Regions from separate parts of the Carnobacterium inhibens subsp. inhibens DSM 13024 genome, predicted to be linked through region 2. Evidence: predicted binding sites of a transcription regulator. Region 2 holds the regulator's gene; each other region holds the start of a gene.
What was found. The regulator CtsR, encoded in region 2, represses protease genes until heat stress. The targets are predictions, from matches to a motif close to TTGGTCAAAAAAGGTCAAANA.
Positions count from the first base shown of each region.

Region 1: a site for CtsR is predicted at 6,639-6,659, ahead of clpB (ATP-dependent chaperone ClpB). Genes of this name have one in related genera too.
Region 3: a site for CtsR is predicted at 2,682-2,702, ahead of clpP (ATP-dependent Clp endopeptidase proteolytic subunit ClpP). Genes of this name have one in related genera too.

Region 1 covers NZ_JQIV01000006.1:231,792-242,171, reverse strand. Annotated here, with positions in the region: gene dnaE (DNA polymerase III subunit alpha) at 214-3,552, opposite strand; gene BR65_RS02335 (YjzD family protein) at 3,750-3,938, shown strand; gene clpB (ATP-dependent chaperone ClpB) at 3,987-6,599, opposite strand; gene BR65_RS02325 (metal-sulfur cluster assembly factor) at 6,768-7,097, opposite strand; gene BR65_RS02320 (prolyl oligopeptidase family serine peptidase) at 7,171-7,932, opposite strand; gene BR65_RS02315 (Cof-type HAD-IIB family hydrolase) at 8,066-8,878, shown strand; gene BR65_RS02310 (YitT family protein) at 8,930-9,826, opposite strand; gene BR65_RS02305 (YajQ family cyclic di-GMP-binding protein) at 9,994-10,380, shown strand, end outside.
Region 2 covers NZ_JQIV01000006.1:1,913,242-1,923,621, forward strand. Annotated here, with positions in the region: rRNA gene BR65_RS10305 (23S ribosomal RNA) at 1-176, shown strand, start outside; rRNA gene rrf (5S ribosomal RNA) at 268-383, shown strand; tRNA gene BR65_RS10315 (tRNA-Val) at 408-483, shown strand; tRNA gene BR65_RS10320 (tRNA-Lys) at 485-557, shown strand; tRNA gene BR65_RS10325 (tRNA-Leu) at 597-681, shown strand; tRNA gene BR65_RS10330 (tRNA-Thr) at 718-790, shown strand; tRNA gene BR65_RS10335 (tRNA-Gly) at 798-869, shown strand; tRNA gene BR65_RS10340 (tRNA-Leu) at 920-1,008, shown strand; tRNA gene BR65_RS10345 (tRNA-Arg) at 1,012-1,085, shown strand; tRNA gene BR65_RS10350 (tRNA-Pro) at 1,120-1,193, shown strand; gene BR65_RS10355 (CtsR family transcriptional regulator) at 1,573-2,034, shown strand; gene BR65_RS10360 (ATP-dependent Clp protease ATP-binding subunit) at 2,060-4,552, shown strand; gene BR65_RS10365 (hypothetical protein) at 4,682-5,065, shown strand; gene BR65_RS10370 (helix-turn-helix domain-containing protein) at 5,128-5,991, opposite strand; gene tadA (tRNA adenosine(34) deaminase TadA) at 6,114-6,638, shown strand; gene BR65_RS10380 (hypothetical protein) at 6,973-7,383, shown strand; gene proC (pyrroline-5-carboxylate reductase) at 7,635-8,450, opposite strand; gene BR65_RS10390 (metal ABC transporter substrate-binding protein) at 8,839-9,846, shown strand; gene BR65_RS10395 (tocopherol cyclase family protein) at 9,973-10,380, shown strand, end outside.
Region 3 covers NZ_JQIV01000006.1:2,069,967-2,080,346, reverse strand. Annotated here, with positions in the region: gene BR65_RS11140 (sugar-binding transcriptional regulator) at 1-947, opposite strand, end outside; gene BR65_RS11135 (DsbA family protein) at 1,251-1,778, opposite strand; gene clpP (ATP-dependent Clp endopeptidase proteolytic subunit ClpP) at 2,004-2,597, opposite strand; gene BR65_RS11125 (tRNA dihydrouridine synthase) at 3,147-4,127, opposite strand; tRNA gene BR65_RS11120 (tRNA-Arg) at 4,522-4,593, opposite strand; gene whiA (DNA-binding protein WhiA) at 4,740-5,696, opposite strand; gene BR65_RS11110 (gluconeogenesis factor YvcK family protein) at 5,729-6,745, opposite strand; gene rapZ (RNase adapter RapZ) at 6,742-7,629, opposite strand; gene BR65_RS11100 (phospho-sugar mutase) at 7,874-9,601, opposite strand; gene trxB (thioredoxin-disulfide reductase) at 9,797-10,380, opposite strand, start outside.

The sequences.
Region 1 (10,380 bases), 1.7 Mb from region 2:
TTGACTTCACCTCATAAAATAGATTAAAGTAAATAGCTCTTCTAAACAACTTATAACCACCATTATCTAAAAAACTTTTTTACTCATTACACTTAATTCTAGTACAAACGATTCTTTTTTAAACTTACTTTCATAAGCTCACCTGTTATTCTACCACTTTTATACCGTCTTGTCCTTTTAAAAATAGCATTTCACTAAAAAAATCATTTAACTTTAATTATTTTTAATAACAATGTTTTCTTTTCCAAGAAGGTTTTCTAATTCTTCAATTAATTCAGGTGTATCATTGATCCAACTTTCCTCTGCTAAACCAATCTTCTTATTCGATTGCACATAGTACAATACGACAGGTATGTTTCCTTTAGATCTCATCATTACATTTTTCATTTTTTCTAATGTTTCATTGTTATTCTGTTCTTCTTGTATCCGAATAAAACATTTTTTATCCGTTTGATTGCCAGCTATTTTTTCCACATCATCCATTTGATTAACAATGATTTGCGGTATACCCTCACGTTTTGATTCTACTTTTCCTTCTACATACAAAACGGTTTTATCCGTAAGCAACTCAATAAATTGACGGTATTTTGTAGGGAATAATGTTAAAGAACAATCTCCAGAAGTATCACTAATGGTCACAAAAGCCATTGGTTCACCTTTTTTTGTTGTAATTTTGTGAATGTTTTTGATTGAACCAATTATTCTGCTTGTTTTTCCAATTGTTAACTCATTTATATATACAATTTGTTTCCAAGGCCGTACTGAATCGTATTTCTCAGTTGGATGCCCTGATAGATACGTTCCTAAAAAGTGTTCTTCATTTTCTAACTTCTCTTCGATTGTTAAGTCAGGAGCAGATTCATATTTGGGTTTTAGTAATTCAAATAAATCAATATTATTCCCACTCATTTGCACACTTTGAATGATGCCTTCGATCGATGCCAAAAGTGTTCCTCGAGAGTGCTCAAACTGATCAAATGCGCCAACATAGATTAATGGTTTGATGTATTCTGGCTTCAACCATTTCTTATCTAGTCTTTTAAGAAAATCAATTAAATCTTTGTACTTTCCATCATTCTTCCGATTCGTAATCATGTCGTCAATCATATCTCTTCTCAGCCCTTTTATAGAACTAAAGCCAAAAAGAATTTGGCTATTAATTAAAGAAAACCCGCCAAAACTAGCATTAATGTCTGGTGAAAGAACTTTGATGGCTCTTTTTTTCGCTTCGATAATATATTCTTTCATTTTAGTAGAATTATTTAAAGCTGAGTTTAATAAAGCTACGAAAAAAGCATTAGGATAATGGGCCTTTAAATACGCCATTTGATAAGCGATAAAAGAATACGCTACTGCATGTGACCGGTTAAAACCATAGTTAGCAAATCGTTCAATGTAATCATAAACTTGCATGGCAACTTCTGGGGTGTACCCTAACTTAGCGGCACCACTAGTAAAATGTTGTCGTTCTTTATCAATAATGCTTTTTTGTTTTTTTCCGATCGCTCTTCGTAAAATATCCGCTTGTCCTAACGTGTAGCCTCCCATTCTGGCAGCTACTTGCATAACTTGTTCTTGATAAACCATTACACCATAAGTGACAGACAGGATCTCTGAAAGAGATTCATGAGGGTATACAATTGGAAGTACACCTTTCTTTCTTTTGATAAACGTATCGATCTGTTCCATAGGACCGGGACGATACAATGCATTCACAGCTGCTATATCTTCCATAGAAGATGGCTCTAACCTGCGCAATACGCTTTTAATCCCCGCTGATTCAAATTGAAAGATCCCTACCATATCTCCTTTTCGAAATAATTGAAGTGTCTCTTGATCTTGCATAGGTATGTTTAACAAATTTAATCGCTTGCCAGTCTCTCTTTGGACAAGTTTTAATGCATTATCTATAATAGATAAATTCTTCAAACCTAAGAAATCCATTTTCAACAATCCAATTTCTTCTACATTCCCCATAGGGTACTGCGTTAAAAAAATCTCGCCTCCACCTTTTTGTAAAGGAACGTATTGAGTTAAGGGCTTATCACTGATGACTACACCTGCAGCATGAGTTGAAATATGTCGAGGCAAACCTTCAATTTTTTTGGCCGTTTCAAACAAAAGTGTATTTTTTTCGTTTTCTTCAACCAGTTTTCTTAACGTTGCAGATTGTTTAAAAGCTTTTTCTAAAGTAATGCCAAGCACACTTGGAATAGCTTTAGACCAAACGTTCGCTTCGGAAGGACTCAAACCAAATACTCGGGATACATCTTTCAAAGCCATTTTAGCAGCTAAAGTGCCGAACGTTGCGATTTGAGCTACATGATTCTTACCATACTTATTTCTGACATATTGCAATATTTCCTCTCGCCGATTATCAGGAAAATCCAAATCGATATCCGGCATTGTATAACGTTCTTCATTTAAAAACCGTTCAAATAACAGATCATATTCAATTGGATCCACATCTGTAATTCCAAGTAAATAAGCGACCAAAGAACCCGCTGCTGAACCCCTGCCTGCTCCAGTAACAATTTTCACTTTATGAGCATATGCCATGACATCCCATACAATTAAGAAATAATCTTCGAATCCCATTTTTCCAATGACGGTTAATTCATATTCTAAGCGATCGATATAGCGTTTATCCGGTTCGGATACTCTTTTTTCTAAACCAATCAGACACTGTTCTTTTAAAAATGCCGTTGTCGATTTCTCGGTTGGCAAAGGAAATTTTGGTAGCAATTGTTGGTGCAAAACAATCTCACTAGTTATCATATCAGCAATAGCGTTTGTTCTTTGAGCTTCTTCTGCTAAGTCATTCTCTTTGAATTGTTTTTCCACTAAACTACTCTCAGGTAAAAAATAATCTCCATTTATAGAAGCATTTTGGATTGAAAGGGCTTCTCCCTTATCAATCGCTCTTAAAGCAGCCGTACTAAACTCATCATCTGCATCAATATACCGAATATCTTGTAAAGCCACAGTAGGTGTTCCAGTATCTCGAGATACCTCATTCAATTTATTTTTTATTGATTTCAGCTTTAGATGAAGTTGAACACCTATATAAAACTGATTTTTTGGAAATGTTTTTTGCCATTTTTTTATAACTGTTGCAGCTGACTCTGCGTCATCTTTAAATAAAAAAGATTCAGCTTCTCCTGTTTCCCCAGGTGTGATTGCAATTAAGTCCTGACTGTATTGTTCTATTTGATCGACAGTCAACCGCTCATTTTCAGCTAAAAGCATTTTTTTGCTTGAAAGAATCATCAAATTTTCATAGCCTTTAGCATTTTTCGCTAATAAAATGATTGAATGATTTTCTTCGCTTTTTACAATACCGCCAACATCTAGGGTTAATCCTAAAATAGGTTTAATCTGGTGTTTTTTACACATTTTGTAAAAGTCTACCAACCCATATAAAATATTGTGATCAGTAAGAGCAATGGCTTGATAACCTCTTTCTTTAGCCTTAATGACTAATTCTTCAATCGAAATGGTGCTTTGTAATAAACTATAAGAACTCATTACTTGTAATTGTACAAATGACATTTTGTCACCCCATTCTAACTCTCTGTTTCTTATTATACCCTTCTCTGATTCGTATACGCAAACCTTCTAAAAGGAACTTACTTTTCTTCGCCACTCTCTTAAATTAGAATACCACAAATACTTTTTCTTCTTACTTTTTCCTTTACAAAATTTTTGAAAATGCTAAAATGAATGTGTAAAAGAAGAGAGGTCAAATTATGAAATATCTAGTTACATTATTCTGGGGATTCTTTATTGGTCAAGCTGTAAATTATATTGGAGCTTCATTATCAAGCAGCTCATATAACTTCGTTACAGCATCACTGATTGGATTATTTATTGGGTTAATGGTGATATTAATTGCTAAAACTTTTTCAGAACCAAAACGCGAACACGCAACTAAATAAGATCAATTAAACAAAAAAAAGACATTCAATCGAATGTCTTTTTTTTGTTTAATCATCTAACAGTTGTGTTTCATAGGATAAGTGGTCATCTTTTAACGTAATGGTTACTTTAGATTTCGGTAGAATTTCGCCAGAAATAATACCTTTGGCTAAAGGTGTTTCTACTTGTTTCGTAATAAATCGTTTTAATGGTCTTGCTCCATACATCGGATCATAAGCTTTTTCGGCTATCCAAACTTGTGCTTCTCCAGAAATCGTTAACTCAATGTCTTGATCAGCTAAGCGGACAGCTAAATCGTGGATTAATTTAAGAATAATTTTTTTCACAACTTGTAAGCCTAAAGGAGCAAAAAGAATAGTGTCATCGATCCTATTTAAAAACTCAGGTTTAAAGGATGTTTTTAACAGCGATAATACCTGTTCTTTAGTTGAGTCTTTAATTTGTCCTTGGTCATCTGTACCTTCTAATAATAGATCAGACCCAATATTACTTGTCATAATCAAAACAGTGTTTTTAAAATCGACCATTCTGCCTTTTGAGTCAGTCAATCGACCATCATCTAATACTTGTAATAAAATATTGAAAACATCTGGATGAGCCTTTTCAATTTCATCTAACAAAACAATGGTATAAGGACTTCTCCGGACAGCTTCAGTCAATTGTCCACCTTCATCATAACCGACGTAACCAGGTGGTGCACCTATCAATCTTGAAACAGTATGTTTCTCCATATACTCACTCATGTCAATCCGGACCATATGATCTTGTGAGTCAAATAAATTGTCAGCTAATGCTTTTGCCAATTCTGTTTTCCCAACCCCAGTTGGTCCTAAAAATAGGAATGAACCTAGCGGACGATTAGGATCTTGGATGCCAGCTCTAGCCCTTATAACCGCATCTGATACGCTTTGTACCGCTTCATCTTGACCAATGACACGCTCATTTAATGATTCATCTAAGTGCATCAATTTTTCGCGTTCGCCTTTAATCAACTTACTAACAGGAATACCCGTCATTCGACCAATAACTACAGCAATTTCTTCTTCTGTAACCGATTCTTGTACCAGTCTAACTTGATTATCTTGATCAGCTAATTGTTGCTCTTCGAGTTTTTTTAGTTCTGTCTCTAAAGCAGGTATTTGTCCATGTCTCAAGACAGCAGCTCGCTCCAAATCATAATTGCCTTCTGCTTCTTCTAATTCATGACGTGCTTTTTCAATTTCAGCACGTTTATCGCGTAGTTTAGCTACTTCTTCTTTTTCAGTTTCCCATTTCATTTTCAGCTGGTTCGCTTCTTCACGTAAATTGGATAATTCTTCTTGAATAATAGCCAATCTGCGCATGCTAGCGTCATCTTTCTCTTTTTTCAATGCAGCTTCTTCTATTTCTAACTGCATCAACCGGCGAGAAACTTGATCCAATTCAGTGGGTCTTGAATTCATTTCAACTCGAATGGTAGCACAAGCTTCATCTATTAGATCAATTGCTTTATCTGGTAAAAAACGATCTGTAATGTAACGGTTGGATAGCGTTGCCGCAGCCACTAAAGCGTTATCGTGAATATTTACGCTATGGTGAATTTCAAACCGTTCTTTTAGTCCTCTTAAAATACTAATGGTTTCTTCTACTGTAGGTTCATCAACAAGTACTTTTTGGAAACGTCTTTCAAGTGCTTTATCTGACTCCATGTATTTTCGATATTCATCTAATGTTGTCGCACCAATACAATGCAGTTCTCCACGAGCCAGCATCGGTTTTAATAAGTTTCCTGCATCCATACTGCCTTCTGTTTTCCCGGCGCCTACAATTGTGTGGATCTCATCAATAAATAAGATGATGTTCCCTTCGCTTTTCTTCACTTCTTTTAGAACTGCTTTTAAGCGTTCTTCAAATTCTCCACGGTATTTAGCACCTGCAATCAAAGAACCCATGTCTAATGAAAAAATGGTTTTTCCTTTTAAATTTTCGGGTACATCTTTTCGAACGATTCGTTGAGCCAACCCTTCAATAATAGCGGTTTTACCAACACCAGGTTCTCCAATCAATACCGGATTGTTCTTCGTTTTACGAGATAAAATCCGAATAACATCTCTAATCTCATCATCTCTACCTATAACAGGATCTTGGTTTCCGCTTTTTACGGCTTTAACTAGATCCGTACCGTATTTTTCAAGTGCTTGATAAGTTTCTTCTTGATTTTGTGAGGTCACGCGATCTCCTCCTCTTATTTTTTCAATTTCATTTTTTAAATTCTTTTCAGTTAACCCATTCTTCAATAGATACTTAGTTAAAGAATGATTTTTTAATTTCATAAGTGCCAATAAGACGATCTCAGTAGAAAGAAAGTCATCTTTAAATGTAGCTCTTAATTTATCTGCTTCTGTTAATAAATTATATAGGTTTTGACTCATTCCTTGTCCATATTGAACATTAGAGCCTTCAACAGTTGGGTAATAATCCAATTCTTGATCAATATAAGATTCAAAATCCTCTGTATTGATCCCTAACGATTGATAAAGCCCACGTGCAAAATGATCAGGCGTTAAAAAGATCTTCCATAAATGGAGAAGATCTATTTCTTGATGTTTTCTAGTTACAGCAATATTTTGAGCTTCGCCAAGGGTTTGTTGCATCGTAGTAGTCATTTTTTCTATATCCATAGAAACCCCTCCTTGATTTACTAATGTTAGTATACTTCATTGGTCAGTAAAGGTCAAATAAAAATAATTGGAATTTTGACTAATTTATTCATTTATTTTTTAACCATTATTTGTACGGTTAATGTTAAAAATCTTACCCCAATTTTTATCATTAGAGTAAACTTTTCTTTATCTTATACCTAAAGCAATCCGGGCATAGCGGCTCATTTTACTTGTATCCCAAGCAGGATACCAAACTAATTTCACTTCGGTTGAAGAAATTTCAGGTATCGACTGTATAGCTTTCATGATGTCATCGGTAATAGTATCTGCCAAAGGACAACCCATAGTCGTTAACGTTAATTTTATCACACAGTGTTTTTCTTCGCTTACTTCAACTCCGTAAATTAATCCCAAGTTCACAATATCAATGTTCAGTTCAGGATCAATGACTTGCTCTAAAGCTGCTAATATGCGTTCTTTCAGATTTTCCAATTGATTTTCTTTAGTTGTTTCCATAGGTTGAGCACCTTCTCTTTTTGACTTGATTTTACCAAAATCAAAGTCTTTCAGCAAGAGATTGTGAATGTTTTTATAAATGTTTTTCGAAAAAATTAGCTGTTTCAACAGATATCATATAAGGAACATGATGGCCTTGACCTTCAGTTGTTGTAAAACTCACATGTTTTCCATACTCTTGATCTTTGATTCTTTTGTAGAAATCAAACGTCGGTTGGTAAGGGACTAAATCATCATCTTCATCATGCCAAAAATGAACGAATTTCCCATCAATTTTTTCAGGTTGCATATCAAGCGAAATAGGTTTTAACGACTCGATTGCATGAGCAAATTGTTCAGATTCAAAATCGATTTCTACTCCTATTTGCCATTTGGAAGTTAATAACCATTTTGAGAAAGGAATTGGAGACGGACTTCCCATTAAGACAACAGCCGTTTTTATCCAAGGATATTGCGTTAACAAAGCACATGTGGTCACGCCACCCATTGATAAACCAGACACTCCGATTTGTTCTTGATCTGCTAGACCAACTTCGACGTAATGCTCTATTAAAGCTGGAAACTCCATTACATTGTGTTGAACAACATCCCAAAACTCCATACTTCTCTCGGTTACTGGTGCTCCTTGACTTCTTTCTCCATGCAAATAAGCTTCTGGTATCAAGACACGGAATCCTTTTTTAGCAATCTCATAACCATGAACTAAAGAGCTTTCTTTATAATTTGTCCAACCATGATAAAAAACAACAGTGGGCAATTTTTGGTCTATTAATTCCGTTGAAACAACTTCTAGTACCGGTATCTCATTAATGTATTCATGTTTTACTGTTATCATTTATCTATCCTCTTTCTATATTTATTCTTATAGACTTTGTGGTACACTATTCGTAAAGGTTCTATAAAATAAGTGTATCATAAAAGAAAACTAGAAGCTTTTATAAACCTAAATGAATAGTCGGAGGATTTTGATGAATAAAAAATTAATTGCTCTTGATTTAGATGGCACTACCTTAAACAATCGTTCAGAAATTTCGGTTAGAACTCAAAATGTTTTAACAACTTTACGAAATGCCGGTCACATCGTTTCAATCGTAACGGGCAGGCCTTACCGTAATAGCAAACAATTTTACACCCAATTAGGAATGGAAACGCCAATCGTAAACTTTAATGGTGCTTTGTGTCACTTACCAAATCAATTAAATTGGGAATCACAATACCATAAAACATTGGATCGTGAAATTGCGCTAGATATGCTGACTTTAAAAAAAGATTTAGATATTCATTTGATTGCAGCAGAACTGAGAGATACAGTCTTTGCAGACAACTACTTTGTTCCTTATAGCGATTTCTTTCCAGAAGGAAAAAAAGGCGCTTCTAAATTAACAGCATCTAGCTTGAAAGAAGACCCTACTGCTGTTTGTGTTTTTACAGATGCAGAAAATCAAGCTTATATTATTGAAAAAGTTACAGCTCGTTATGGAAACGCTGTTGAAATTAGAACATGGGGCGGACAAACGCCTTGTTTAGAGATCGTAGCAGCAGGAGTACAAAAAGCATTAGGTGTTGAACGTATTGCCCAAGTATACGGTGTGAAGCAAAAAGATATCATTGCTTTTGGGGATGAAGACAATGATTATGAAATGATTCAATATGCTGGTCATGGCGTAGTGATGAAAAACGGGATTGATTCTTTAAAACAAATTTCAAATGATATAACAGAAAAAACCAACAATGAAGAAGGTTTAGCTCATTATTTAGAAAACTATTTTGGATTGATTTAAAGTCAAAAAGAAACAGGATGTCCGTTCAAATTGAACGGCACCCTGTTTCTTTTATTTTTTCATTAAAGATTCTTTTTGTCGGTCTGAACTCCAAAACTCGCCTAACACTTTATTCGTTTCCATAAAGTTGACGAAAGCTGACGCATCTGCTTCTCTAACAGCTTGTTCTAATTCATACATTTCATATCGAGTGATAACCATCATTAAGATAGAACGATCGGTTTTTGAATAAGCACCTTTAGCAGGAATAATCGTAATCCCTCTTATCAACTTTCCATGTATTTCTTTCACTAAAGCATCCGGTTCATTGGTCACAATCATAGCCGTAATTTTTTGATGACTGGTGTGTATTGTATCAATCATTTTGGTCATCACATAAATCGACACCAAAGTATAAAGAGCATATTCCCATCCGTATAAAACACCGGCTGATGAAACGATAAGTAAATTCATTGCAAATGTTAATGTACCAATAGATCTACCCGTAGTTTTAGCTAATACCATTGAAATAATATCCATTCCGCCAGTTGAAAAACCGTATTTTAATGCAAAACCAATTCCAGTTCCACTAATAATCCCTCCAAATAAAGCGTTCATCATAGGATCATTCGTCAGTGGATTAATCGGCAAAAGAACCGTAAAAAACGAAATCAAAATAGACGTCATAAAACTGTATAATGTGAAATTTCTCCCCACTTTAAACCATCCAAGTAACGCGATAGGAATATTAAATACAAGTATTAATATACCCGTATCAATAAGGATGCCTGAAGAATTGTCTAATACACCCGATAATAATTGCGCAATTCCGTTAATACCCGAAGCATAAATATTGGCTGGTATTAAAAAATTGTTTAATGCGATTGCATTTGTGATAGCTGCGAAAAAGATAAAAAAGATTTTTTTTGCTTGTTCAATCCAAAAATTCGGCGTTTTTAACTGTGTCATCTCATAACTCCTTATATACTTAATCAAACAAGAATAACAAGATTTTTCTTATTAATAAAGAAAAAAATTTTTTTCTTCATTACACTCTCATTTGTATCCGTTTTCCAAGGATTTGCCTGCCTTTTATGGTACAATTTAAGAGCACAATGTAAAAGGAGGAATTACTTATGGCAAAAGAAGCAAGTTTTGATATCGTTTCAGAAATGAATATGGAAGAAATAAAAAATGCCGTACAATTAGCAACAAAAGAAATTGCAAATCGTTTTGATTTCAAAGGTTCGATCAGTGAAATCAAATTAGAAAAAGAAAAATTAGTTATCGTCTCAGATGATGACTTTAAATTAGAACAAGTAAAAGATGTATTGACTAATAAATTAGTTAAAAGAGGCGTTCCAACTCGAAATCTTCATTATTCTTCAACTGAAAAAGCTTTTGGAGGGAATGTTCGTCAATTCGCTGATTTAATCAGTGGAATTGATAAAGAACATGCCAAAACAATTACTCAGTTAATTAAAAAATCTGGTATTAAAGTAAAAACCCAAATACAAGATGAC
Region 2 (10,380 bases):
TATGTGTGGACGGGATAAACGCTGAAAGCATCTAAGCGTGAAGCCCCCCTCAAGATGAGATTTCCCATCACGTAAGTGAGTAAGACCCCTGAGAGATGATCAGGTTGATAGGTTGGAAGTGGAAGTCTAGCGATAGATGGAGCGGACCAATACTAATCGGTCGAGGACTTAACCAAAGAATAAACGGTGTACGACGGTTTCTAAACGAAAAACAAATTTTTAACTTATCCAGTTTTGAGAGAACAACGTTCTCTAGATTGAAATTTGTGTGGTGGCGATGGCAAGAAGGTCACACCTGTTCCCATGCCGAACACAGCAGTTAAGCTTCTTAGCGCCGATGGTAGTGAAGGGTTTCCCTTTGTGAGAGTAGGACGCTGCCACGCAAATTCAATTGTTTTTTCTCAGATGGAGGTTTAGCTCAGCTGGGAGAGCATCTGCCTTACAAGCAGAGGGTCGGCGGTTCGATCCCGTCAACCTCCACCATGAGTCATTAGCTCAGTTGGTAGAGCATCTGACTTTTAATCAGAGGGTCGCAGGTTCGAATCCTGCATGACTCATAACTAATCATTCAACATGTTTAGTTATGCCATACTTTTGCGGGTGTGGCGGAATTGGCAGACGCACTAGATTTAGGATCTAGCGTCGAGAGACGTGGGGGTTCAAGTCCCTTCACCCGCACCATTTTTTTTTTTGAATGTTTAGTTAAGTACCACTTTAGCCGGCTTAGCTCAGTTGGTAGAGCATCTGATTTGTAATCAGAGGGTCGAGGGTTCAACTCCTTTAGCCGGCATTTTGTTGCGAAAGTAGTTCAGTGGTAGAACATCACCTTGCCAAGGTGGGGGTCGCGGGTTCGAATCCCGTCTTTCGCTTACTAGTTCAACTAGTGAGCTCATTCGCAAGAATGACAAGCTGTTCTAATGCCGGGGTGGCGGAACAGGTAGACGCACAGGACTTAAAATCCTGCGGTGAGTGATCACCGTGCCGGTTCGATTCCGGCCCTCGGCACCATTTGCACCCATAGCTCAATTGGATAGAGTACTTGACTACGAATCAAGGGGTTAGAGGTTCAAGTCCTCTTGGGTGCATTTCTTTTGTAAAAAAGATAAAAACTCAGTAGTACGGGAAGTAGCTCAGCTTGGTAGAGCACTTGGTTTGGGACCAAGGGGTCGCAGGTTCGAATCCTGTCTTCCCGATAAACAACTTAGAAGATAATTCCATTTTTTTGTGGGGTTATCTTTTTTTATTATATTATTTTGTAGATACTTCGATTTAATGTAGAATAACAACAGTTTAAATGGTATTTAAAGAAAAAATGAGTAGAGTTGCTTTTCAAATCTTCTTATTTCTCGTATAATTAAAGTCAGGATTAGTCAAGAATGCTTCTTGATTGCTTACTGGAGCATCCTCCGTTATTAGTTTATTTTATTGAGTAAAAAAATAAACTAAGTAAATAAGTCTAGTGTTGGGACGAAAAGAAAAGGAGTGTTACTAAAAAAACGCCATTGCAATGTAAAGTAGATAAGGATATGATGTCTTATCACACATTAAAATGTTTTAGTAACAAGGTAACTCATGCACAATCAAAATATGTCGGATATCATTGAAGCTTATTTAAAGAAGGTTTTAGGCCAAGATGAACAAGTCGAGATTAGACGTAGCGAAATGGCAGATCGATTTAATTGTGTTCCTTCTCAAATAAATTATGTTATAAATACTCGTTTTACTGTACAACAAGGATATTTAGTTGAAAGTAAACGAGGCGGTGGTGGGTATATACGTATTATAAAGGTGAAATTATTAGATGAAGTTGAAATGCTGGATATGATGATTGATATTATTGGAAGTAAAATTTCTCAAAAGAATGCTTATTCTATTATACAAAGGTTGTTTGAATCTGAAATGCTATCGAAGCGTGAAGCCAATATTATGTTATCCGTAATGGAAAAATCACTCTTGAACTCTACTGAAGCAAATGAAAATGAATTAAGAGCTAAGTTATTAGTTGCCTTTTTAACTAATTTAAAATATGAGTAACGTATAAAAAACGGAGGCGAAATTGATGAATGAATTATTTTCTGAAAAAGCAAGAATGGTTTTAATCATGGCACAAGAAGAAGCAAAAGGATTTCGTCACCATTCTGTAGGAACTGAACATATTCTTTTAGGTCTTATAATGGAACAAGATGGAATTGCTGGAAAAACACTAAGACAATTTTCCGTTACTGAAATGGATATTCGTGAAGAAATCGAACATTTTACTGGGTATGGAACAATGAAATACCTTTCTAAAAACGCTATTCTTCCGTATTCTCCAAGAGCAAAACAAGCGATTACTTTTGCTACAGATGAAGCAAGACGTATGGGTTCAGCTTTAGTTGGCACTGAGCACTTATTATTAGGCTTATTACGTGAGGAAGATATCTTATCTTCTAAGATATTAAGCAACTTAGATATCAATTTAAATAAAGCCCGTCAAATTGTATTGAAGAAAATTGGATTAAGTGATGTAAACAGTGGCAAAGGTAAAAAAGCAAAACCAGCTACAAAACAAATTGCCGGTACACCTACTTTGGATTCTTTAGCTCGTGATTTAACTGACACAGCAAGAAAAGGTAAGTTAGATCCAGTAGTTGGGCGCTATAAAGAAATTCAACGTATTATTCAAGTATTGAGCCGTAGAACAAAAAATAATCCTGTTTTAGTAGGAGAACCTGGTGTAGGTAAAACTGCCATTGCTGAAGGTTTAGCACAAAAAATTGTTGACGGAGAGGTTCCTGCTGCATTAGCAAATAAACGATTAATGATGTTGGATATGGGTTCGCTAGTAGCTGGTACAAAATATCGTGGTGAATTTGAAGAACGTATGAAAAAGATTATTGATGAGATCTATCAAGATGGAGAAGTTATCTTATTTATAGATGAATTGCATACGTTAATTGGTGCTGGTGGAGCAGAAGGTGCTATTGATGCTTCTAATATCTTAAAACCTGCATTAGCCCGTGGCGAATTACAAACGATTGGTGCGACCACTTTAGATGAATACCAAAAGTATATTGAAAAAGATGCCGCTTTAGAACGACGTTTTGCACCTATCCATGTTGATCCTCCTTCAGAAGAAGAAGCAGAAGAAATATTATTAGGCTTGCGTTCTCGTTATGAAGAACACCATGGTGTGGAAATTACAGATGAAGCAGTACATGCTGCTGTTAAGTTCTCATCACGTTACATTACTGCAAGACAGCTTCCTGATAAGGCAATTGATTTAATAGATGAATCTGCTTCTAAGGTGCGTCTAGATGTTTCAAGTAAACCTTCTCCAGTAGCAGCTGCAGTTTCTATTCTAGAAGCTTTGATCCAAGAAAAAGAAGAAGCCATTCAATTACAAGATTTTGAGAGAGCTGCAAAAATTCGTACAAAAGAAATGAAACAACGTAAGAAGATTGAAAGTTTACTTCAAAAACAAGAAGGAAAAGCTTCTTCGAGCTCATTACAAGTAACGGAAAGAGATATTGCAGAAGTAGTCTCCTTATGGACCAATATTCCTGTGCAACAAATGGAACAAAAAGAATCGGATCGTTTAATGAATTTAGAAAATATACTGCATAAAAGAGTTATTGGACAAGAGCAAGCTGTCGGATCAGTTTCTAGAGCGATTAGACGGTCTAGAAGCGGGCTGAAAGATCCTAACCGCCCTATTGGTTCATTTATGTTCTTAGGTCCTACAGGTGTAGGGAAAACAGAATTAGCTAAAGCACTTGCTGCAGCCATGTTTGGTAGTGAAGAAGCATTAGTACGAGTAGACATGTCTGAGTTCATGGAAAAATATAGTACCAGTCGTTTGATTGGTTCGCCTCCTGGTTATGTTGGGTATGATGAAGGTGGACAATTAACTGAAAAAATCCGTCAAAAACCATACTCTGTTATTCTTTTTGATGAAGTTGAAAAAGCACATCCAGATGTATTTAATATCTTACTACAAGTTCTTGATGATGGTCATTTAACTGATGCCAAAGGAAGAAAAGTGGACTTCAAAAATACAGTCATGATTATGACTTCTAACTTAGGTGCAACAGCTCTAAGAGATGAAAAATCTGTAGGATTTGGTACAGCAAACAATAAAAAAGATCATAAAGCAATGGAAAAACGAATAATGGAAGAATTGAAAAAAATGTTTAAACCAGAATTTATAAATCGTATTGATGACTCTATTGTTTTCCATTCTTTAGAAAAAGAAGAATTGACTCAAATCGTAAAACTAATGGCTCAAACTATTGTTAAACGACTAAAAGAAATGGACATTGAAGTAAAAATTACTCAAGCAGCAATTGATGTGATTGCTAAAGCTGGTTATGATCCTGAATATGGAGCACGTCCGATTCGTCGTGCACTTCAAAAGGAAGTAGAAGATCGATTGAGTGAAGAGTTGCTAAGTGGTCGAGTTAAAATCGGCGATCAAGTAACAATCGGTGCTTCAAAAGGAACGATTCGTATTACTGTAAAAGATTCAATAAAAAGAAACAACAAAACAGTAACTTCAAGTGAAAATAGTTAAGTTGTTTTTTTAAAGTAAAGTTAGAGAAACGTCTGCTATCGTATAAGATGGTAGACGTTTTTATTCGTATTTTATATTTCTTTCTGCTATGATAAATTTAAAGAAATAAGGAAAGGAAAGTGACTAAATATGAAAAATTCGACAAAAGCATTATTGATAGGATTCGGAACACTTTTTACAGTTGGGGCTATTGTTGTTTCTTCTTCAAATATGGCAATGGAAAAAATTGAGTCTAAAATGAATCGTAAAAGAGCTAGATATTTCGTAAAAGATAAATTAAAAGGCAACGAAAATGCTATGAGTGTAATTGATGATTTATCTGATATGGAAGTTGCTAATTTATTGGGTGTGGTAGATAAAGTGTCTGATTTAAGAGGCAGTATGAGCTCTTATGGAGAACACCTAAAAGATACTACACACGACTTTAAAGAAACACTTATGGATAAAAAATCAGATTTACAACATGAGTTTAAACACCAAAAAAAAGGGCTAAAACATAAATTTAAAAAATAATACTATTGTTATAAAAAAATAATCTACCGCTAATTTTTTTCATTAGCAGTAGATTATTTTTTTTAGATTGTTAATAAATAACAAAGCAGCAAATCATCTCTGTTTTTTAATGAAAGACCAGACTCTTCATAGAAACGATCTAGTCGATATTGTAAAGTATTGCGATGGATGTAAAGATATTTAGCTGCTAAGCTGATATTTCCTTGGTTTAGCCATATAGCGGTAATGAGTTCTTTTATTTCGGAATGAGAAATGAGTTCTTCTTTTAATTGTTGTATAATCGGACTTTTAAATAGAGCTTCAGAAGCATAATAACTTAGTGCTATATCAGGTAATGAAAATACTTGCTTGCTTTTATCCAGCTGATTGAAAAAAATAGTTTGCTCTTCGTTAAAAATATCCTTTATTTCTAATGAAATAGACCAGTATTGACCAATATAACCTTTTGTTTTTATCGAAAAATCATCATCTAAAGTTTGTAAAATACCTATCGTCTCATCTTGGTTTAGTGAATAACCTGAATAGTGCTGAATCAAAAGACCATAATGGTCATTGATAAAAAAGGCAGCTTCTACATTTTCAAAAAAACTTTTAAATGCATTTAGCCATAATTTCTTATTAAAATTAGTATCCATTTTTTTTATATTAAATTGGATAATTCGATAATTTCCAGATTCAGCAGGTAGAATAGAATTATTTTCTATTAAAAAATCATACCATTTTGACTGAGGATTTTCTGGATTTTTTATGTCTGTTTCTTTATTTAAAATAAGGTGAAGCAGCTTTGATTCTGAAGAGGTCAATTGTTTTTTATCAAAATGGATCCATTGATTTTGATAAGGGAAGGTCAAGTAATTCTGATCATTATTCGAATCATCTGTCAAAAAAGCAGATGGGTAAATAGACTTAAGTTGATTAAAATTCATAAAAGCACTCCTTTGAATGAAAACAGTTACAAATGTTCTATACGTTCATTCTATCATTTTTTTAATAAATTTGTAGATGAATTATGCTATGATAAAGAAAAGAATAAACGAGGGAACAAGAAATGTTAACTGCAGAAGAAAAAACGTACTTTATGCAAGAAGCGATCAAAGAAGCTCAAAAAGCAAAAGAGAAATTAGAAGTTCCTATTGGTGCAATAGTTGTGTTGGATGGAAAAATCATTGGCAGAGGTCATAATATAAGAGAAGAATCGAACGATGCAACAACTCATGCAGAAATTTTGGCCATTAAAGAAGCTAATCGCCACTTAGGAAATTGGCGTTTAGAAGAGGCTCAATTATTTGTGACACTAGAACCTTGTCCTATGTGTAGTGGTGCAATGATCTTATCACGCATCAAAGAACTCTATTATGGAGCTAGTGATCCTAAAGGCGGTACTGCTGGAACATTGATGAATTTATTAGATGATAAGCGTTTTAATCACCAAGTACAAATTGAAAAAGGTCTTTTAGAGGAAGAATGCAGTGAATTATTAAGCGATTTTTTTAGAGAATTAAGAAGACGAAAAAAAGAAGAAAAAGCACAAAGAAAAGCAAATAAACTACAACAAGACGACAGCCAATTATAAAAAAATAATGATGAGGCTAAGACAAAAATCCCAGCCACTTCTTTATATACGACTGTTTATTCTAAAACATGCTCCAAAAAAGCAGACCCGACGTCCACTTCGCGAACAATGCTCGATGGTCGATGACCATACTGCGCTTATTCGTTCCAGTGATTCGGGTCTAAACGCTTATTGTCCCACTCTCATATTCTGTAAAGGTCTAATGTGAAAAAACTAAATTAACTTTTCTATTCTTATTTTGGAAGGTGGTTTTGGTTAATACAGATTATATCAACTTGAAAATAATATAAATATCGGGTTATGATAGAAGAGTTCTAAAAAAGGAGGTATTCTTTTGTTTAATAAGAAAAGAAAAAAATTAGTGATGTATATGTTTTTAGGAATTATGTTGATATTCTTAACTGGGTGTAAAGGTTCAAAAGACATACAAGGTAAATGGTATGCAGAAAATTCCGATGGGAAACAAATGATTATAAATGTAATGGATGAATCTATCACCTTTAGTTCTGAGGGAACTGATGATTGGACTGTATCTTATAAGCAAACGGGTACTGGGTTTAAAAACAATATTAGTTATAAGAAAATAGAATTCGATGATAAAATTTACTCGTTTGTTTTCCCAGACAAGAAAGATATAGACAATGCCATTATTTTGATTCCTTATGATGAAGATGAAGCAACAGAGGGAACTATTTACTGGGTTCTATCTAAAAATGATTTTCCAGATTATAACAAATATAAGTAGTTAGCATAATCCAAAAAGACTATTAGACTGAAAGGACCTTACCTGCATTAAGGAGAAAATAAACTTATTAAATGGACCTATCACGATTAGAAAACGTACTTTTGAATAAATAAAGTTAAATTCTCTAATTTTTGAAAAGCTGAACTTATACATTTATAAAACAAGAAAGGTAACACGTAGTATCTATACTAAAAAACTTCAATGACACAAACGTCGTTGAAGTTTTTTAGTGTTTTTTTAAGATGGAACAGTTAGTGGTGTTTCATCATTTCTTGATCTTTATCAATCACTGCTTGTGCTGCTTTTGTAATTGAAGAGATAAAACCAGCATCTTCCAGAGCTAGGATTCCTTCAACAGTTGTTCCACCTGGAGAAGAGACTTGATCAATCAAATTCCATGGCGTTTCTTCACTGTCCAAGACTAATTTTCCGCTTCCAAGAACAGCTTGAGCAGCAATTTTTGTAGCTACTTCTTTAGACATACCATTTCTAACAGCAGCTCTGGCTAATGAATCGATAAATAAAAAGACAAAAGCAGGTGAACTGCCGGCAATTGCTGTGAAAGTACTAAAATCTTTTTCAGGTAATTCAACAACTTCACCAATAGCTTTAAACATATTGAAGATAAATTCTTTTTGTTGAGAAGTAGTGTAGTCATTTCCACATATGGCAGTCATTCCTTCTCCGATTTGTGAATTTAGATTAGGCATTACTCGAATAATAGCTGTTTCATTGCCGTCATTTAATAGTTCTGATAGTTTTTGAAGGGATGTTCCAGCAGCAATAGATACAACTAAAGGTTGATGAGCAGCAATTTCATCTTTAATTTCTGCCAAAATAGTTGGGAAAACATTTGGTTTAGCTGCAAGTACTAAAACATCGACTTTTCCAGCTAATTCTTTATTAGAAGAACAAGCTTGAGTACCAGTTTCTGAAGTGAAAAGGGCTAATGTTTCTTTGGTTGTATTGTGAACGTAAATATCTTGATGAGAGGTATGCCCATTTTGGATCATACCTTTTATAATGGCACTAGCCATATTTCCAATTCCAATGAATCCTACTTTCATGATGAACACTCCCAGTTTTTCTTTTTATATGTTTATTTTACCATAACTTACAAGACAAAATTAAAAAGCATTAGTTATAACTAAGATGAACATAGAGAAAATAGCTTCTTAATAAAACTTATTGTGGGAAGTTCTATAAGAAAAAATGCTTGTGATAAAACGTAACCATTACGATTTAATCAGTGCTTTAATAATTTACCATGCTTAATTTTAGAAGTCAATCAAATATTATAACTAAATCGATAGTAAAAATAAAGGTTGCATCGATAAATATAATCCTGTATTATACAAAACGTAACCATTACGATTTGTGGCGTAATAATTAAATTCATTGAATACATACGAGTTTAAGTAACAGTGCACTATTTTTTTTACAGGAGGATTATTGATGATGAAAACAAGTAAATTATTAACTATAGGGTTATCTATAATAGGAGTAGGAGTATTCATGAGTGGATGTGGAGCAGCAGAGCAAGCTGATACATCATCAGATAATAGTCATACAGAAGAGACAATAAAAGTAGTAACGACGTTTTATCCCATGTATGATTTCACAAAAAATGTGGCACAAGATTTGGCTGAAGTATCTTTACTTTTACCTGCTGGAACTGAAGTGCATGATTTTGAACCTAGTGCTAAAGATGTTGCCGAGATCCAAGAAGCAGATGTGTTTATTTATAACAGTGAAGAGATGGAAACATGGGTTCCTTCCGTATTAGATACTATTGATTCAACCGAAGTTCTCGTTATTGATGCTAGTGAAGGCATTACCCTTATTGAGAATGAAGCAGTTGAAGAACACAATGATTCAGATCATGAGCACGCAGAGCATACCCATGATCATGATGAAGAAGGGCAAGAAGAGCACAGTCATGCAATTGATCCACATATTTGGCTAGATCCTGTCCTTGCTCAAGAAGAAGTGAACACCATAAAAGAAGGCCTAATTGAAGCTGATCCTGAAAATGAAGAAGGTTACGAAGTTAATGCTGATGCCTATAATCAAAAGTTGGAAGCATTAGATCAAGAATACAGAGGAGCTTTTCAAGAGGCAGAGAACCGAACGTTCGTCACACAACATGCAGCTTTTGCTTACTTAGCTCAACAATATGATTTGAATCAAGTATCAATAGCAGGCTTGTCATCCGAAGAAGAGCCTAGTCCGGCTAAATTAGCTGAATTATCCGAATTAGTCGATCAAGAAGGGATGGAGTATATCTACTTTGAAGATAATAGTTCTTCTAAAATCGCCGAAACGTTGGCAAGTGAAGTTGGTGTTGAGTTAGCTCTATTAAGCCCTTTAGAAGGAGTCAGCCAAGCAGATCAAGATGCTGGAGTAGATTATATCGAAGTTATGAAAAATAATTTAGAATCATTAAAGAAAAGTATCCGTTAAGATCACCATGGAAACTATAAAGCAAAACATCAATTTATTAGCTATCTTTTATCGAATAAAGTAAGATAAAGACACGTCTTACACCATTGGAAGAACAAAATAAATGGTGGCAGGGAGGATAGCTAAATGTTTGATAAGATAAAAAATCCGATTCTTTTTCAAGGAGATTTAACTAAAAACAATTATTTTGAAGGATGGTACTACAAGCACGTTTCATTTGATGAAAAGACCAGCATTAGTTTAATTCCTGGTGTGAATTTGTTTAAAGGAGACGAACATAGTTTTATCCAATACATTTATGTAACGCTAAATGAGCAAAACGAAAAAACGACAAACACAGGGTATATTCGTTATCGTTTAGATGAGTTTAGTTACCAAAATAATCCATTTTTAGTTCAAATTGGACAAACTATTTTTACGGAATCGTTTGTTTCTATCCATCTGAAAGATGAGCAGTTTACGGTTCAAGGAAAATTAGGGTTAGGTACTTTTCAAAATATAAAAACTTCCATTCTGTCTCCTTCAATTATGGGA
Region 3 (10,380 bases), 160 kb from region 2:
ATTGCTTTAGCTTTGGATTTACCGCCAGCTACTGCAATCACATTAGCAATATTTGCTAAGTTTTTCGATTGCATCCCAATGCGTGGTATTTTATAAATCACTTCACCAGACTGATTATAAAATTCTCCAAAAGCTTCTCCAACTGCAGCTTTCTTTTTAATCAGAGCTAGAACTTCTTCGTTCATTCCTCTGCGTTCAGCCATATGCATGGCGTCTCCGATGCCATATAAAACACAATTAGCATCATCAACCATCTTAAGAGTCCTTTTTATTCCAGGTTCTTGTAAGAGTGGTTTGTATGTTTCTTCGCTTACTTGTTCTGGTACATAAAGAACACGGTTTTCACCGCCAGTTTTTTGGGCCATTAAAGCGCTAATAGAATTCGCTTGAATATCAACCGATTCTCCTAGTCCACCTCTAGCCGGGACAAAAATCAACTCTCTTTTTCTTGAAAGAGTTTCATTCATTTGACTTGCTACTTCAGCCATAGTCGTACCGCCCATTACTGCAATAATATTATTGCCTTCCGGCAATAAAAAATCTAGAGCTTCCAATGTAGCATGGCCTATTTCCTCACGTAACTTCAGTTGATCATCTACGTCACCTGAAATAATTACACAGTGTTCGATCTCCAAATAAGAGGCAAGTTGTTTTTCTTTCTCTTTCATTCCCAATAACTGACCCATTAACTGGTCTAATTGGTGGTAAATGGTTTCACCCTTTTCAGTTAATTCCATTCCCATTTTTGAAGTTTTTATGAGTCCTTGCTTCTTTAATCCTTCTGACTCTGTACGTAAAACACGTTCAGTGATTCCCATACGATCAGCTAAGACTCTTCTGCCTACTGGACCCAATAAAAAAACATTGCGCAAAATGTGGTAACGATTCTGAAGTGTATACATGATATCTGGAATAACTTCTTCGATAACGGATAATACATTTTGCATGAGCGACCTCTTTCTACGTTGGTCGCTTTGTGACCGCGTTAGTCGTTCGGCGACCCTTGTTACTTAAAAAAACAAGAGAATCAAAAATGAAAATCAAACTATCAGTTTCCTGTTTCTGTTTTTTCATCATTCTCAATAGCATCCAAAAGGACACTATTACCATCTCTCACACCAGTAATTGTAACAGTAATCCTACTATCTTTCAACTATTAAGTTTCTAAGTTTTTCATTAAATTCTTCATAACTAATTGTGAATAAGATAAGTCTTTTTCATAGTTGATTTTATGCTTTTTACTCAGATTCCTAAAGACGTGAATCAATCATTTCTTTTAGTTCGTGTTGTGTAATATGTTCATCAAAAATTTGTTCTTCAATAAAAACTGTAGGAACAAACACAACATTTGCATTATTAGCTTCTTTAATAATTCCTTGAGCCTCTAACTCATTTGTTTGTTTCTTCAATTGCCTTTTCTCTTCAACATAAGTTTCAATCTCAGACAACTCTTCTAAGCTGCCCCACTCGTCTTGATGTGCAAAAAAATAATCTATTTCTTCGAGAGCTTTTGTTGGATTTGAATAATCTAAATACTGATGAACAACATTACCTTTTTTTAAACTTGGTTTCTCTTTATCAAAATGTTTAATGATGCGTTGGACTTTTCCACCTTCTACGTATTCTGTTAATAGGTCTTTTGAATCTGCATACCACATTTTACAATAAGGGCATTTTAAGTTAATAAATTCAATAACTTTAACAGGTGCATCTTCATTTCCAATTTTTATTCCATCTGTTGTATTTACTTTGTCTGCTTTAATAGTACTAATATCCACAAAACATCCTCCTTCGATTGCTTATTAACTTCATTATACAGATAAGCAACAATCAATTAAATGAATTTGTCTTATTTTCGTTACACCCGAAGTGGGAATGAAATCACAATCGTTTAAGGACGGGTCTTTTTTTACACGTTTTAGAACAATCATTTGGAAACAACAAAGAGGTTAGGACTTTTGCCCCAACCTCTTTGTCTTAAATACATAAGTTGTTTATTTTATTTAACTTAATGATGAACTGTTTTCCATAATTTCATCAATCAAACCATATGCTTTTGCATCTTCTGCAGACATATAGTTGTCACGGTCTGTATCACGTTGAATAACTTCAATAGGTTGACCAGTACGTTCAGATAAAATTTTGTTTAAACGTTCACGCGTTTTTAAAATGTGACGAGCAGCAATTTCGATTTCTGTAGCTTGTCCTTGTGATCCGCCTGATGGTTGATGAATCATGATTTCAGCATTTGGTAATGCGTAACGTTTTCCTTTTGTACCGGCTGTTAATAAGAAACTTCCCATTGATGCAGCCATTCCCATTGCAATCGTTTGTACATCAGCTTTAATAAAGTTCATTGTATCAAAAATTGCTAATCCGGCAGTTACGCTTCCACCTGGAGAATTGATGTAAATATAAATATCTTTTTCAGAATCTTGTGCATCTAAAAATAGCAGTTGAGCGATTACAGCATTTGCAAGATCATCGTCAACTGGACCACTTAACATAATAATGCGGTCTTTTAAAAGACGAGAATAAATATCATAAGCACGTTCACCTCTGGATGACTGCTCGATTACTGTAGGGACTAAGTTCATAATTTGCTTCCTCCTTAAATGTACATTCCTTTATTGTGTAACTAAAAGACTTACTCAACAAGTTACTAATTGTATTTTACTCTTTTGGTCAATAAAGGTCAATTTTTTTTGTTTGTTATTTTTTTGGAAAAATAATTAAATTACTACTCTTAACACAAAAGTTATCCTTGAAGACACTGACACAATTAGATGACTCTCAATTAAATTCTTACGCTTGCATTTATTCTACTAAAATAGGTTTCATACGATTAAAAAACAAATCAATTATGCTACCTTTATGCGATAATCAATTTGTTTTTAACGGTTTATTTATTATAGAATTTGACTAATAGGTCAACAAAATAATTATAACATAAAAAAATAATTCGAAAATTTTAAAGCTTTTAAATGAAAAGTACAAACCTTTATCCATAGTATGATTGGTCTGATGATAAGAGAAAAACAAAACAGAGTAGATTTAAAAAGAACTTCTAAATCAAATGCGTAGGAATTCTTTCTCTATTCTTCAACTGCTCAATCTTTCATCTTTAAACAAAGGCTGTCTCTCTTCTATTCTCCTAAAATATCTCGATTCTTTTCTTCAAATTCATCTAGTAATGCCCGTGCTCCATTTGTTGTTTCGGTTTCCATTAACTGTACTCTTAAATCACTCGCTCCGCGAATGCCGCGAACATATATTTTGAAAAAGCGACGAAGAGGTTTAAATGAACGTGGTTCATCAACAGTATACTGATCAAAAAGATCTAAATGCAATCTGAAAAGCTCCAATAATTCTTTGCTGCTATGTTCTTTCGGCTCTTTTTCAAAGGCATAAGGGTTATGAAATACACCTCGCCCAATCATAATGCCATCTACACCGTATTCCTCAACAAGTTTCAACCCTGTTTCACGGTCCGGAATGTCTCCATTAATGGTTAAAAGTGTTTGTGGAGCAATCTCATCACGCAATTTTTTGACTTCTGAAATCATTTCCCAGTGAGCATTGCCTTTACTCATTTCTTTTCTTGTGCGCAAATGGATAGAAAGATTGGCAATATCTTGTTCAAAAACATGTGTCAACCAATCACGCCATTCATCGATATTTGCATATCCAAGACGGGTCTTGACACTTACTGGTAACCCTCCAGCTTTTGCTGCTTGAATTAAATCTGCAGCAACTTGAAAACGGCGGATTAGTCCACTGCCTTTTCCTTTTCCTGCTACATTCGGTACTGGGCATCCCATATTGATATCAATACCCTTAAAGCCTTCTTCTGCCATACCAATACTCATTTGACGGAAATACTCTGGCTCGTCTCCCCATATATGAGCGACCATTGGTTGTTCATCTTCTGTAAACGTCAAACGCCCACGTACGCTATCCCGTCCTTCTGGATGACAGTAACTTACGGTATTCGTAAATTCTGTAAAAAACACATCCGGCTTGCCTGCTTCACTCACTACATGACGAAAAACAACATCCGTCACATCTTCCATTGGTGCCAATATAAAAAACGGACGCGGTAAATCTTGCCAAAAATTTTCTTTCATTTTTAATAATCGATCCTTCCATAACGGGATATTAAATCATGCTTTCATCCCAAAGTAAAATACACAAACTATCTAACATTTCAATAACGATTTTTCAACATTTGGAATTATACATTCATTTGTAGGATAAGTCCAATTCAGATCATCTTGTTACTATACCTTTTATTGTCATATCTTATCTTTCGAAATAACAGGCAGTAGAACGAACCAACATAAAAAAAGATCCGAAAGTCGTAAGCATTTTTACGAAAATCGGGTCTATGCTCTTCATTCCAGCATTACAACACAGATCTAATAAAGTTTTTGATCTAGCTAGTGCTGTCTTATTCTATTCGTTATTATGCAACTCTCCTATTAAACGGGTGAGGTAATAACTTTACTTGGCATCCTTACATGCCCCCTGAGGGAATCGAACCCCCATTTTAAGAATCGGAATCTTACGTGATATCCATTACACTAAGGGGACTCTACACTAATAACTTGTTAATCGTTCAGCTTTATACTTGCTAAAGTCAAAAACATCAACTATTACAGTGTAGCCCAGTTATAATGAAAAAACAAGAATAAGTTCTAGACTGAAAAACTTATTCCTACAATTTAATAAGTTTATATTTAAGTGATTACTGTTGCTCTTGTTATTTCTGTACTTCTTAGTTTATCTGCCATCTCATTTAACTTACGTAAACGATGATTGATTCCTGATTTGCTGATTGTCCCACTAGGAATCATTTCACCTAATTCTTTTAATGTTACTTCTGGATATTCTAAACGAACAAGAGCAATTTCTCTTAGTTTCGTAGGGATTTTATCCAATCCAATCATTTCGTCGATATACTTGATACTTTCAATTTGCTTACTGGCAGCATCAATCGTTTTATTTAAATTAGCATTCTCACAGTTGACTAAACGATTAACTGAATTCCTCATATCTCTGATGATTCGAACATCTTCAAACTTGAGCATCCCACTCGTTGCTCCAATCAAAGCCAAAAAGTCTGCAATTTTTTCTGCTTCTTTCAAATAAGTGATATACCCATTTCGTCTTTCCAACGTACGAGCATTCATATCGAATTGATTCATCATTTGACAAATATCATCATTATGTTCCTCATAACTTGAATGAATCTCAAGGTGGTAACGACTCGTTTCTGGGTTATTAACTGAACCTCCTGCTAAAAAAGCTCCACGCAAATAAGATTTAACTTTTTGCGTATTTTCCATTATTTCATTTGAAACATGACTATGCAATGACATCCCGTCCATAATAGACAAATCTGACAGCACTTCTTTAGTACCATGCTTTAATCGTACAATATAAACATTATTTTTCTTTAATTTCATTTTTCGACGAACAAGCAATTCACTTTCAACATCAAAATGATCTTTTAATAACACATAAATTCTACGTGCAATAGCTGCATTTTCAGTTTGTACATTTAAAATAAACTTTTTTTCGACCAAACTAACTGTTCCATTCATCCGAATCAAAGCAGCCAGTTCAGCTTTAGCATGTTCTCTATGCACTTCTAATTGAGTTAATTCTTTTTTCACTTCCGAAGCATAAGACATATAGGAGTCCTCCTTTCTTTTTATCTTAATAATTAAAAACTGTTTCGTTTTTCCACGCGTCTATTATCAAAAGCCAGCTTAAACAGTTCATCTACCACTTTTGTTCCATTATGAAAAACTCCTTGATCTCTTAATTCAAGAAAATCATCTGAGATAACAGAGGGCACTTCTTGAGCCAATCCTTTGAAGTCATGCGCTACTTGCACTAAGTATTCATTGTACCGTTCTGTATCCATGTAATTTTCTGGAACTTCCCCAATATTGACCAGTACAGTATCAATGAATTTTTTGTCTAAATGTTGATGCAATACACATACATGATCTGCATCCGTAAAGTTCTCTGTTTCGCCAAGTTGAGTCATAATATTACAAATATAGACTACTTTTGCTTCTGTTTCCTTAACGGCTTGTCCTAAATCATCGATCATCAAATTAGGCAAGATACTAGTAAATAAACTTCCAGGTCCCAACACGACCATATCAGCATCATGAATAGCAGCCAATACTTTTCTAGAAGCTTTAGCTTTATGATCATCTTCTGTGGGTGTTACATAGACTCGCTCTATTTTTTTTCTTTCTTTAGCAATTTTTGATTCTCCAGAAATCTTAGTACCATCCTCAAAGATAGCATGCAAAATCAATGCCTCTTCTGCTGCTGGGTATACGTGTCCATCTACCATCATCATTTTAGATAACAATTGAATCGCTTCAAATATACTGCTTCTCATTTCAGACATGGCCGCAATGATCAGGTTTCCTATTGAATGACCAGCTAAAAAGTGGTCATTTGTATCAAATCGATATTGAAAAATATCTTTTTGGGCAGAGGGAATATTCGAAAGTGATACTAATACGTTACGAATATCTCCAGGAGGAACAATGTTAGCATAATTTCTTAACGTTCCACTGCTTCCTCCATCATCAGCAACAGTTACGATAGCTGTTACGTCAGCATTTTTTGATTTTAGTCCATTTAGAATTACTGGTAATCCCGTACCTCCACCAATAACCACTATTTTAGGGTTATTCTTTTTTCTTTCTTGTATCATGAACGATTCACCGATTCTTTAACCTTCCCTTTATCACGATGCGTAATGTGGACAGGATACCCATCTATTTCGATTTTTTGTGCAATACGTTCTACTAAAGCTACGGATCGATGCTTTCCGCCGGTACAACCAATAGCGATAGTCACATTGTTTTTACCTTCTTTTTTATATCCTGGTAAAATATATTCCAATAAATCTGTAAATTTGCGATAAAATATTTCTGTTTCTGGTTGTTTCATTACATAATCATAAACTGGTTTATCCTGTCCTGTTAACGGTCTTAAAGTATCAATGTAATGAGGATTAGGTAAAAAACGAACATCCATCACGACATCTGCATCAATTGGCAAACCGTATTTGAATCCGAATGATACCATTTCAATTCTAAACAATTCTGTATCCACCGTTTTAAAATTACTATTGATTTTTTCTCTTAATTGTCGCGGTGTCAGCTTCGTTGTATCGATAACGATTTGTGCTCGACCTTTTATGTCTTCAAGTAATTCTCTTTCTTTCTTTATCCCTACTATAAGACGTCCATTCATTGCTAATGGATGTGTCCGGCGTGTTTCTTTGTATCGTGAAACTAGTTCTTCATCGCTTGCATCTAAAAACACTATTTTTGTTGTAACAAATGAGGTATTATCCATTGATTCTAAAGCTGTAACAATCTCTTCAAAAAAAGCTCTTGAACGCAAATCGATTACTAAAGCAATTTTTGTTAATTTTCCAGACTCTTTAACTAATTCCCAAAATTTAGGCAATAAGCTTGGCGGCATATTGTCCACACAAAAATAACCCATATCTTCAAAACTTTGCATTGCTACAGTTTTACCTGCTCCACTCATTCCAGTAAGAATGACTAATTGTAGACTATCGACCATCTTATTCGCCTCTTTCTTTTGGTTCTTTCATTTCCATCTATTCTATTATATCATGCCGGGTGTGTCGTGTATAGTTATCTATGCCTTTTCGTTAAAGCTTAATTAATCTTTACGCCTTTTGCACTCGCTTAGATCAATAAACCTGATGAAAAGCTCTTTTCACATTGATTGCGTAGTTAGAAAAGGCCCAGAATATAAAAAGAGGTTGGGAACTGTTGTCCCAACCTTTTTTTATTAACCTTTTCTATTCGTTTACGATTGAACGAATACTTTCTTCAAGTAGAATTACTTTATTTTCAATTTCAACCCCTGAGTCATCACAGGCGCCAATATAAAATTTGATTTTCGGCTCCGTTCCAGAAGGACGAATAGCGATCCAACTTTCATCCACTAACTTATATTTCAATACGTCTGCAGCTGGCATATCAATAGTTTCTACCGTACCATCTTGTAACGTACGCTTGCTGGATGAGAAGTCTTCTACATACTGTACTGCAATACCAGCAAATTCTTCAGGAGCTTCTTCGCGGAATTTTACCATTAAAGCTTTAATTTTTTCAGCTCCTGTAATTCCTTGCATACTGATTGAAATTGTTTTTTCTTTAAAGTGGCCATAGTTATGGAAAATTTGTTTCAATCCATCATATAACGTGTCACCTTTTTGTTTATAATAAGCAGCTACTTCAGCAATTAGAACCAAAGCTTGAATGGCATCTTTATCACGGACAAATGGTGAAACAAGATAACCATAGCTTTCTTCAAAACCGAATAAGAATGTATGGCTGCCATCTGTTTCATATTGTTTGATTTTTTCAGCAATAAATTTGAATCCTGTTAATACGTCTACCATTTGGATATTAAAACTTTCAGCAATTTTTGTAGGCAACTCACTTGAAACAATCGATTTGAGTACTGCTCCATTAGCCGGCAATGCCCCAGCTTTTTTTTGGGCAGTCAACAAATAATGAAGCATCAAACTAGCAATTTGGTTTCCAGTTAACACTTCGTAATGCCCTTCTGCAGTCTTAACAGCTATTCCTAAACGGTCAGCATCTGGATCTGTTGCTACTAAGACATCCGCATCAATTTCTTTGCCCAATTTAATGGCATATTCAAATGCACCTGGTTCTTCTGGATTAGGAGATTCAACAGTAGAAAAATTAGGATCTGCTTCCGCTTGTTCTGGAACAAGATAAATCGACTCAAAACCAGCATTTTTCAATGCACGTTCGCCTAACATTTTTCCAGTTCCATGAAGTGGGGTAAAGACTAATTTCATTTCTTTACTCATTTCTTTAACTAACTCTGGGTTAACTGTAACGCTTTGTACATTTTTTAAGTACTCGCTATCTACATCTTCTCCAATCATTTTAAGAAGACCTTGAGATTCCAGCTCTTCTTGAGCTAAAACTTCAATTTCAAGCATATTTTCTACGCTGCGTACATATTCTGTTAACGCATCTGCTTCTTTAGGAGGCATTTGCCCACCATCTTCACCATATACTTTGTACCCATTATATTCTGATGGGTTATGGCTCGCCGTAATCATAATGCCAGCAAAAGCATTTAAATGACGAACAGCAAAAGATAACTCCGGTGTTGGACGAAGACTTTCAAAAACAAAAGCAGGAATTCCATGTGCTCCAAGTGTTCTTGCAGCTTCCATAGCAAATTCTGGCGACTTGTGTCTTGAGTCATACGCAATAGCAACTCCGCGTTTTTTGGTTTCATCTCCACGGCTATCCATAAAACGAGCTAATCCTTCTGTAGCTTGTCTAACTGTATAAGCATTCATCCGATTAACACCAGCACCGATAATACCCCGCATACCGGCTGTTCCAAATTCTAGAGGTGCATAAAATGCATCTTCTAACATATCTGGATTTTCTTTTAAAGATATTAATTCTTCTTTTAATTCAGTTTCTAAACCATTAAAATTTTCCCAAAGTTGATAAGTATCTCTCCAGCTCATTTTAATTCACCCTTTACTTAAGTATTTTTTTGTCGTTAGTTAACGCTTCCCTTTTAAGTATACCACTTCTTGCTGTCCCTTACACACATTTCCCCTTAAGCTATTTGCTTCTATGTTCATAAAAAAAAACGAGATTTCTCTCGTTTTTTTAATGAGACTATTTATTTCTATTCTTACAGGACTGGATGATTCCTTTTAGTTCACTACTTTTGTTGCTAAATTTTCTTTTAATTTTTCAACATAATGGAAAACGGCATTACCTGCTAAACTACCATCTCCTACAGCAGTTGCTACTTGACGCAATGGTGTTAAACGAACATCTCCTATTGCAAAGATCCCAGGTTGTGAAGTTTCCATAGTTTCATTTGTTGAAATCCATCCTTCTTCATCTGTGATACCTAAATCTCTGAATTTGTCTGTATTTGGTAAAATTCCTACATAAATAAATGCACCATCTGCTGCAAATTCTTTCACTTCATTTGTATGAACATTTCTGATTTTAACACCTTGCACTTTGTTGTTATCTCCGTAAATGTTTTCTACTGTAGAATCCCAAATAAAGTCAACTTTTTCATTTTTAAAAGCACGTTCTTGAAGAATTTTTTGGGCTCTTAATTCATCACGACGGTGAATAATCGTTACTTTTTTGGCAAATTGAGTTAAATACGTTCCTTCTTCAACAGCAGAATCTCCTCCGCCAACAACAACCAACTCTTTATTACGGAAAAATGCGCCATCACAAACAGCACAGTAAGATACTCCACGACCGTTGTATTCAT